DNA from 3 places in the Enterobacter sp. PL_is514 genome. Region 1 is predicted to be linked to each of the others. Evidence: predicted binding sites of a transcription regulator. Region 1 holds the regulator's gene; each other region holds the start of a gene.
The links. Region 1 encodes CRP, which controls carbon source genes, mostly activating them, when cyclic AMP is high. Its sites were predicted from a motif close to ATGTGANNNNNNTCACAT; they were not measured.
Positions count from the first base shown of each region.

Region 2: a site for CRP is predicted at 2,117-2,134, ahead of deoC (deoxyribose-phosphate aldolase). Genes of this name have one in related genera too.
Region 3: a site for CRP is predicted at 1,755-1,772, ahead of cdd (cytidine deaminase). Genes of this name have one in related genera too.

Region 1 covers NZ_JBVPGN010000029.1:21,976-25,256, forward strand. The annotation lists gene AC0TNG_RS08620 (phosphoribulokinase) at 1-699, shown strand, start outside; gene AC0TNG_RS08625 (OsmC family protein) at 766-1,170, opposite strand; gene crp (cAMP-activated global transcriptional regulator CRP) at 1,482-2,114, shown strand; gene AC0TNG_RS08635 (YccS/YhfK family putative transporter) at 2,172-3,281, shown strand, end outside.
Region 2 covers NZ_JBVPGN010000033.1:233,211-236,491, forward strand. The annotation lists gene deoA (thymidine phosphorylase) at 1-1,097, opposite strand, end outside; gene deoC (deoxyribose-phosphate aldolase) at 1,207-1,986, opposite strand; gene AC0TNG_RS14115 (YjjI family glycine radical enzyme) at 2,249-3,281, shown strand, end outside.
Region 3 covers NZ_JBVPGN010000028.1:64,518-67,798, reverse strand. The annotation lists gene AC0TNG_RS06590 (type 1 glutamine amidotransferase) at 1-429, shown strand, start outside; gene AC0TNG_RS06585 (CidA/LrgA family protein) at 614-1,009, shown strand; gene AC0TNG_RS06580 (CidB/LrgB family autolysis modulator) at 1,006-1,701, shown strand; gene cdd (cytidine deaminase) at 1,831-2,715, shown strand; gene sanA (outer membrane permeability protein SanA) at 2,843-3,281, shown strand, end outside.

The DNA.
Region 1 (3,281 bases):
AAAGCGCGCGATCTGGGTAAACACATCAGCTATTTCGGCCCGGAAGCCAATGACTTCGGCCTGCTGGAACAAACCTTTATAGAGTACGGTCAGAGCGGCAAAGGGCAGTCCCGCAAGTATCTGCATACCTATGATGAAGCCGTTCCCTGGAATCAGGTGCCGGGGACGTTCACCCCGTGGCAACCGCTGCCGGAACCCACCGACGTGCTGTTTTACGAAGGATTGCACGGTGGCGTGGTCACTCCTCAACACGACGTGGCGCGCCACGTGGACCTGCTGGTCGGCGTGGTCCCTATCGTTAACCTGGAGTGGATCCAGAAGCTGACGCGCGACATGAGCGAGCGCGGCCATTCACGAGAGGCGGTGATGGACTCGGTGGTGCGCTCCATGGAAGATTACATCAACTTCCTGACACCGCAGTTCTCCCGCACCCATATCAACTTCCAGCGGGTGCCGACGGTGGACACCTCCAACCCGTTTGCCGCCAAAAGTATCCCGTCCCTTGATGAGAGCTTTGTGGTGATCCATTTCCGCAATCTCGAAGGCATTGATTACCCCTGGCTACTGGCCATGCTGCAGGGCTCGTTTATTTCGCACATGAATACGTTAGTCGTGCCGGGCGGAAAAATGGGGCTGGCGATGGAGCTCATCATGACGCCGCTGGTGGAGCGACTGATGGAAGGGAAGCAGATCGCGTGAACATGTTCCCTCTCCCTGTGGGAGAGGGTTAGGGTGAGGGCATCAACACGCACGATGCCCCAATAATTAAGCCTCGATCACTTCATACGAATGCGTGATTTTTACCGCTTTCTCCAGCATTAACGCCACAGAGCAGTACTTCTCCGCAGACAGATCCACCGCACGCGAGACCGCTGCGTCCTTCAACTCTTTACCGGTGACCACAAAGTGCAGATTAATATGGGTGAACAGGCGTGGCGCCTCTTCGCGACGTTCTGACGTGAGTTTAACCTCACAATCCGTCACGTCATGACGACCTTTTTGCAGAATCGACACCACGTCAATGGCGCTGCATCCCCCTGCCGCCATCAGCACCATTTCCATTGGGCTTGGCGCTTTATCGCCGGAGTTACCGTCCATCAAAATCTGGTGTCCTGACGCGGACTCGCCCAGGAACGTTAAACCTTCAACCCATTTCACGCGCGCTTGCATATTCTTAAACTCCAACGTTGCATTTTTGGTGACAGATTACGCGTGCGTTACATTTCTCGCAATGGAAGGCGACCTGCATCATGCTGAAGCGAGACACCAGGAGACACGCGGCGAAAGCTATGCTAAAACACTCTGGATGCTACAGTAATACATTGACGTTACACATGTATGCAGAGGACATCAAACTTTACTGGCTGCGAAACGTTACGGTAGCCGACTTCCCAGGGTATGGGTAAGAATTCGATTGCAACCCCAGAGTCCGGATGCATCTGATGACTCTGGTGACAGCTTATAACAGAGGATAACAGCGCATGGTGCTTGGCAAACCGCAAACAGACCCGACTCTCGAATGGTTCTTGTCTCATTGCCACATTCATAAGTACCCATCAAAGAGCACGCTGATTCACCAGGGTGAAAAAGCGGAAACGTTGTATTACATCGTTAAAGGCTCGGTGGCAGTGCTGATCAAAGATGAAGAAGGGAAAGAGATGATCCTTTCTTATCTGAACCAGGGCGATTTCATCGGTGAACTGGGCCTGTTTGAAGAGGGCCAGGAACGTAGCGCCTGGGTTCGTGCAAAGACAGCATGTGAAGTGGCTGAAATTTCTTACAAGAAGTTCCGTCAGCTGATTCAGGTTAACCCTGACATCCTGATGCGTCTTTCTTCCCAGATGGCGCGCCGTCTGCAGGTCACCTCAGAGAAAGTGGGCAACCTCGCCTTCCTGGACGTGACAGGCCGTATCGCACAGACCCTACTGAACCTGGCGAAACAGCCAGACGCTATGACCCACCCGGACGGCATGCAAATTAAAATTACCCGTCAGGAAATTGGTCAGATCGTCGGTTGCTCCCGTGAAACAGTGGGCCGTATCCTGAAAATGCTGGAAGATCAAAACCTGATCTCTGCCCACGGTAAAACCATCGTGGTTTACGGAACGCGTTAATTCCGCTTAAACGGCGTGCCATCGCAAGGTGTCACGCCGTTTTTGTCTCTACTCCCCATGTGGCGCAGGCTGATCTATCACCCGGAAGTTAACTACGCACTGCGACAAACGCTGGTGTTGTGTCTTCCTGTGGCCATAGGCCTGATCCTCGGACATCTTCAGCAAGGTCTGCTGTTTTCCCTCGTGCCTGCCTGCTGCAACATCGCCGGTCTGGACACGCCGCATAAGCGCTTTTTCAAACGCCTGATTATCGGCGGCTGCCTGTTTGCGGGCTGTAGCCTCGCCGTACAGCTTTTACTGGCTCGTGATATTCCGCTGCCGCTGATCCTGACCGTGCTGGCGATGACCCTCGGCGTCACGGCGGAAATCAGTTCTCTGCACGCCCGCCTGCTTCCCGCGTCGCTGATTGCGGCCATTTTCACGCTGAGCCTCGCCGGGAATATGCCGGTGTGGGAGCCGCTGCTGATCTACGCCCTGGGGACATTATGGTACGGCCTGTTTAACTGGTTCTGGTTCTGGCTGTGGCGGGAGCAGCCGCTGCGTGAATCCCTGAGCCTGCTCTATGTGCAGCTTGCGGATTACTGCGAAGCCAAATACACCCTGCTGACCCAGCATACCGATCCGGAAAAATCCTTACCGCCCCTGCTGACGCGCCAGCAGAAGGTGGTGGATCTGATAAGCCAGTGCTATCAGCAGCTGCATATGCTCGCCGCCAACAAGAACCACGAATACAAACGGCTGCTGCGCACCTTCCAGGTAGGCCTGGATCTGCAGGAGCATATCTCCGTGAGCCTGCACCACCCGCAGGAGGTGCAAAAGCTGGTCGAGCGCAGCCACGCCGAAGCGGTGATCCGCTGGAACGCGCAGACCGTCTCGGCACGTCTGCGGGTGCTGGCAGACGATATTCTTTACCACCGCTACCCCACACGCTTTAACATGGAAAAACAGCTGGGCGCGCTGGAGAAAATCGCCCGTCAGCATCCGGATAACCCGGTCGGCCAGTTTGCCGCCTGGCACTTCAGCCGCATCGCCCGCGTGCTACGCACCCAGCGCCCGCTCTATCCGCGCGATCTGATGGCGGATAAGCAAAAACGCCTGCCGTTATTGCCCGCGCTCAGGAGCTATCTGTCGCTTAAATCGTCCGCCCTGCGCAACGCCGCACGAATT
Region 2 (3,281 bases), on a different contig from region 1:
ATCGAGACCACCGCCATACCGAGGGCACGGGTGTCCATCGCAGAAACAAACCCTTCGCTATCGGCATACACCGCTTTGCTGAGCGTCGCGGTTGGCAGGTATTTCGCGTAGTTTTCGACGAAGTCGGTCGGGCCTTTCTGCGCCGCGACCATGCGGCCGAAGATCTCCGCCGCTTTGCCGTTGTCCAGCACCGCCTGCAGCTTCGCGCGGGCGTCGGCGTCGTCTTTGGCGAGCTTGCCGGAGATTAACATCTCAACGCACAGCGCCATGGTGACGTCGAACAGGCGCGGGTTACGGTATTCGCCGGTGAGGAACTGTACCGCCTCACGCACTTCGACGGCGTTACCGGCGCTGGAAGCCAGCACCTGGTTCATGTCGGTGAGCAGTGCGGTGGTGCGCACGCCCGCGCCGTTGGAGACGCCAACGATCGCTTCGGCCAGCGCCTCAGAGAGTTCATAGGTTGGCATAAACGCGCCGCTGCCCACCTTCACGTCCATCACCAGCGCGTCCAGCCCTTCTGCCAGCTTCTTCGCCAGGATAGAGGCGGTGATCAGCGGGATGGAGTCAACGGTGGCGGTGATGTCGCGGGTAGCGTAGAAACGCTTGTCTGCCGGAGCAAGAGAGCTGGTCTGGCCGATAATCGCCACACCAACGTCTTTAATAATGTCGCGGAAGCGGTTGTCATCCGGGAAGATATCGAAGCCCGGAATGGCTTCCAGTTTGTCGAGCGTACCGCCAGTGTGGCCCAGGCCGCGTCCGGAGATCATCGGGATGTAACCGCCACAGGCTGCCACCATTGGGCCGAGCATCAGAGACGTTACGTCGCCCACGCCGCCGGTGGAGTGTTTATCCACAATCGGGCCGTTAAGGTTGAGGCTTTTCCAGTCCAGAACGGTTCCTGAATCTCGCATCGCCATGGTCAGCGACACGCGCTCAGGCATCGACATATCGTGGAAGAAAATGGTCATCGCCAGAGCCGCAATCTGCCCTTCTGAGACGGTGTTATCACGAATGCCGTTAATGAAGAAGCGGATCTCTTCGTCGCTTAATGCATGACCATCACGTTTTTTACGAATAATTTCTTGTGCGAGAAACACGGTAACCTCCATGCGGAATCGGGGGAGTTGTGGCGGGTGGCGCTACGCTTACCCGCCCTACGATCCTGTAGGCCGGATAAGCGAAGCGTCATCCGGCGTTGTCTGGCAATCAGTAGCTGCTTGCGCTCTTACCGTCGCCGTGACCCAGCGCCTTCAGCAGGCTAGCCAGCAGGCTGGACGCACCGAAACGGTAGTGACGGGAATCGGCCCAGTCGGCGCCGAACAGTTCGTCAGCAATCGCCAGGAACTGCTGCGCGTCTTCGGCGGTACGCACGCCGCCCGCAGGTTTGAAACCAACGGTTTTGGACACGCCCATGTCGCGGATCACTTCCATCATGATGCGCGCGCTTTCCGGGGTGGCGTTAACCGGCACTTTACCGGTAGAGGTTTTAATGAAATCCGCACCGGCTTTGATGGAGATTTCAGATGCCTTACGAATCAGCGCCTCTTCTTTCAGCTCGCCGGTTTCGATGATCACTTTAAGCAGCACGTTTGCCGCCGCACACGCGTCTTTACAGGCCTTCACCAGGTCAAAACCGACCTGCTCGTTGCCGGCGATCAGCGCGCGGTATGGGAACACCACGTCAACTTCGTCTGCACCGTAAGCAATCGCCGCGCGGGTTTCTGCCAGCGCAATCTCGATATCGTCGTTGCCGTGCGGGAAGTTAGTCACGGTTGCAATGCGCACGTCCGGCGTGCCCTGCTCTTTCAGCGTCTTACGGGCAATCGGGATAAAGCGCGGGTAGATACAAACGGCTGCGGTGTTACCCACTGGCGTTTTCGCCTGATGGCACAGGGCGATGACTTTCTCATTGGTGTCGTCATCGTTCAGGGTAGTCAGGTCCATCAGTTTCAACGCGCGCAGGCTGCTTGCAGTTAAATCGGTCATAACAATCTCCAACGGCAGTGCCGTATAAATTTTACCTTGCGGGTCTGTGAGTATTCTAACATCCACCCGCATCCACACTTCGACATTCATCACAGTTAATGAAAACTGCGTACAAATTTGCATTACTGTAATGAGATCTTCTTCAAACTTTAGTGCGCAAATTGCCGACTAAAGCAGCAATACCCCCTGTGGGATCAAAAGCGCCAACAGGCAGGCTTTCTACAATCCGTTCATCATCCGCAGAACATTCAAGGAAGCGAATATGCCCCACTCCAGCCCCGACGCCCTGCAGCAACGTTGCCAGCAGATTGTGACAAGCCCGGTGTTATCCCCGGAACAAAAACGTCATTTTCTGGCGCTGGAAGCGGAAAACAACCTGCCGTATCCGGCACTTCCTGAAGCTGCGCGCGCCGCGCTGGACGAGGGGTTTATCTGCGACATGTTCGAAGGCCATGCGCCTTACAAACCCCGTTACGTTCTGCCGGATTACGCAAAATTTCTGGCTAACGGTTCAGAATGGCTGGAGCTGGAAGGGGCAAAAGATCTCGACGATGCCCTCTCGCTGCTAACCATCCTTTACCACCATGTTCCGTCCGTCACATCGATGCCGGTCTATCTCGGCCAGCTTGATGCGCTGCTGCAACCATATGTTAGAATTCTAACACAAGAAGAAATCAATAGCCGAATAAAACGTTTCTGGCGCTATCTTGACCGTACGCTGCCGGATGCCTTTATGCATGCCAATATCGGACCGGAAGATACGCCCATCACCCGTGCCATTCTGCGTGCCGACGCAGAGCTGCAGCAGGTCGCGCCGAACCTGACCTTTATTTATGATCCAGAGATCACCCCGGACGATTTGCTGCTTGAGGTGGCAAAAAACATATGTGAATGCAGTAAACCGCACATTTCTAATGGCCCGGTGAATGATAAAATTTTCACAAAAGGTCGTTATGGCGTGGTGAGCTGTTACAACTCCCTGCCTCTGGCTGGCGGTGGCAGCACCCTGGTGCGCCTTAACCTCAAAGCCATTGCTGAATGCAGCACGTCCATTGAAGACTTCTTCACCCGCACGCTCCCGCACTATTGCCAGCAGCAAATGGCCATCATCGATGCACGCTGTGGTTTCCTGTACGAGCAATCTGGCTTCTTTGAGAATAGCTTCCTGGTAAAAGAGGGGCTGATTGATGCCGATCGGTTTGTGCCGATGTTTGGCATGTACGGACTGGCGGAAGCGGTAAACGTGCTCTGTGAGAAAGCTGGCATCGCGGGACGTTACGGCAAAGATGAGCAGG
Region 3 (3,281 bases), on a different contig from region 1:
CAGCTTATCGGCGAAGCGCTGGGCGCAGCGTTTTGTCATAGCCCGGAAAAAGAGATCGGCAAATTTCCCGTCAGGCTCACAGATGCAGGCAAGGCGAACCCGCTGTTTGAGGATTTTGGCAGCGTGCTGAACGTCGGTCACTGGCATAACGATATGCCTGGGTTGACGCCACAGGCTAAGGTGCTCGCTTACAGCGAGGGCTGTCCCCGCCAGATTGTGCAATACAGCGAACGGGTTTACGGTTTCCAGTGCCATATGGAGCTGACGCCGGAGGTGGTAGAGTTGCTAATTGAGCATTCGCAGAGTGACCTCCGCCGCGCGGGTGAATTCCGTTTTGTCGAAACGGCGGAAAAACTCCGCTCGCATGATTATCGCGAAATGAATCAGGTGCTGTTTTCTTTTCTCGATAAACTGACAGCCTGTCGCTGATACCTTCTCTGGCACGCCGTTTCGCCAGCGCAATCCCTTTCCTCTAAACTGTAGCCTGCACCGTTATGGTGATACCGGACGTTCCATTCCGGAATGTCTGGTATGCTCAAAATTCATGATGTGATCCATGGCACATTTTTAGGTTTAATTGTATGATGAATGCGTTTCAGCAAGGACTATCACCATGAGCAAATCATTGAACATTATCTGGCAATATCTGCGCGCATTCGCCCTGATTTACGCCTGCCTGTATGCCGGGATTTTCATCGCGTCGCTGCTGCCCATCACCATCCCCGGCAGCATTATCGGCATGCTGATCCTCTTCGTGTTGCTGGCGCTGCAAATCCTGCCCGCAAAGTGGGTCAACCCCGGCTGCTTCGTCCTTATTCGCTATATGGCGCTGCTTTTCGTGCCTATCGGCGTCGGGGTCATGCAGTATTTTGATTTGCTCAAAGCCCAGTTCGGCCCGATTGTGGTCTCCTGCGCGGTCAGTACGCTGGTGGTTTTCCTGGTGGTGAGCTGGAGTTCACATCTGGTGCATGGCGAACGTAACGTGATTGGGGAGAAAACAAAAAAATGATGGACAATATCTGGTGGTCCCTGCCGCTCACCCTTGCAGTCTTTTTCGCCGCACGTAAGCTTGCCGCGCGTTTCAAAATGCCCTTGCTGAACCCCCTGCTGGTGGCGATGGTGGTGATTATCCCGTTCCTGCTGCTCACCGGCATTCCTTACGAACGCTACTTTGCCGGCAGCAAAATCTTAAACGACCTGCTGCAACCCGCCGTCGTGGCGCTGGCGTTTCCTTTATATGAGCAGCTGCACCAGATCCGCGCCCGCTGGAAATCCATCATTACCATCTGTTTTGTGGGTAGCCTGGTGGCGATGATCACCGGCACGTCGGTGGCGCTGCTGATGGGCGCTTCCCCACAGATTGCGGCGTCAATCCTACCTAAATCGGTGACCACGCCTATCGCGATGGCGGTTGGGGGCAGCCTCGGCGGTATTCCGGCCATCAGCGCGATGTGCGTCATTTTCGTCGGTATTCTCGGCGCGGTGTTTGGCCACACTCTGCTAAACGCGATGCGTATTCATACTAAGGCGGCTCGGGGGCTGTCGATGGGCACCGCCTCGCACGCGCTGGGCACGGCCCGCTGCGCGGAGCTGGATTATCAGGAAGGGGCATTTAGCTCCCTGGCGCTGGTGATCTGCGGGATTATTACCTCTCTGCTGGCCCCGTTCATTTTCCCGCTTATTCTGGCAGTGATGGGCTAAAATTTGCGATGCGTCGCGCAAATTTCATTTTGATTTCATAAGTTGCATACATAATGAGAAGTGGATCACATATAAAGCCCTGACGGCTCCGTAAACTACCGATCCATTAACCTTTATGAGGCAAACGCCATGCACCCACGTTTTCAAGCTGCTTTCGCCCAGCTTGCAGAGAATTTGCAGTCAGCCCTTGCTCCCGTTCTGGCAGATGCGCACTTCCCCGCCCTGCTGACCGCGGAGCAGGTCACGATGCTGAAACAGGCAACGGGACTGGACGAAGACGCGCTGGCTTTCGCACTGCTTCCTCTGGCTGCCGCCTGCGCGCGGGCCGATCTCTCCCACTTCAACGTCGGGGCCATTGCGCGCGGCGTCAGCGGCACCTGGTACTTCGGCGGCAACATGGAGTTCCTGGGCGCAACCATGCAGCAAACCGTGCACGCCGAGCAGAGCGCCATCAGTCACGCCTGGCTGCGCGGTGAAAAAGCCCTGAACGCCATTACCGTTAACTACACCCCCTGCGGCCACTGCCGTCAGTTTATGAACGAACTGAACAGCGGGCTGCAGCTGCGCATCAATCTGCCAGGCCGCGCGCCGCACACGCTGGCGGATTACCTGCCTGACGCGTTTGGCCCGAAAGATCTGGAGATCAAAACCCTGCTGATGGACGAGCAGAACCACGGTTTCGCCCTGTCCGGCGATGACCTGAGCCAGGCGGCGATTACCGCCGCCAACAAGAGCCACACGCCGTACAGCAAGTCCCCGAGCGGCGTGGCGCTGCAGTGCCGCGATGGCCGAATCTTCACCGGCAGCTATGCGGAAAACGCCGCGTTTAACCCAACGCTGCCGCCGCTGCAGGGCGCACTCAACCTGCTGAGCCTGAACGGCTATGATTATCCTGACATTCAGCGCGCCATTCTGGCTGAAATTGCCGATGCGCCGCTGATTCAGTGGGATGCCACTGCCGCAACGCTTAAAGCGCTGGGCTGTACGACGATTGACCGCGTACTGCTGGCGTGATCCTTCCGGCGGGCAGAAATGCCCGCCAGTTTGCTGAAAAACCCCTCAGTTGAGTCGCTGTTTCTTGCGCTAACCAGGCGGGTAAAGTAGCCTGAGTTAAATTTCACCTTCGGTACGAGCCATCTGCATGTTAAAGCGCGTTTTTTACAGCCTGTCTGTCCTGGTCGGCATACTGCTGTTGATCGTGCTCGGTCTCGACCGCTGGATGAGCTGGAAAACCGCCCCCTACATCTTTGATGACCTGCAGGACCTGCCCTATCGTCAGGTTGGCGTGGTGCTCGGCACCGCCAAGTATTACCGCACCGGCGTCATCAACCAGTATTACCGTTACCGCATTCAGGGCGCGCTGAACGCCTACAACAGCGGCAAGGTAAACTACCTGCTGCTGAGCGGCGATAACGCGCTGCAAAGCTACAATGAACCGGTGACGATGCGTAAGGACCTGATTGCCGCAGGCGTGGATCCTGCCGATATCGTGCTCGACTACGCCGGCTTCCGCACCCTGGACTCCATCGTGCGCACGCGTAAAGTCTTCGACACCAACGACTTCATCATCATCACCCAAC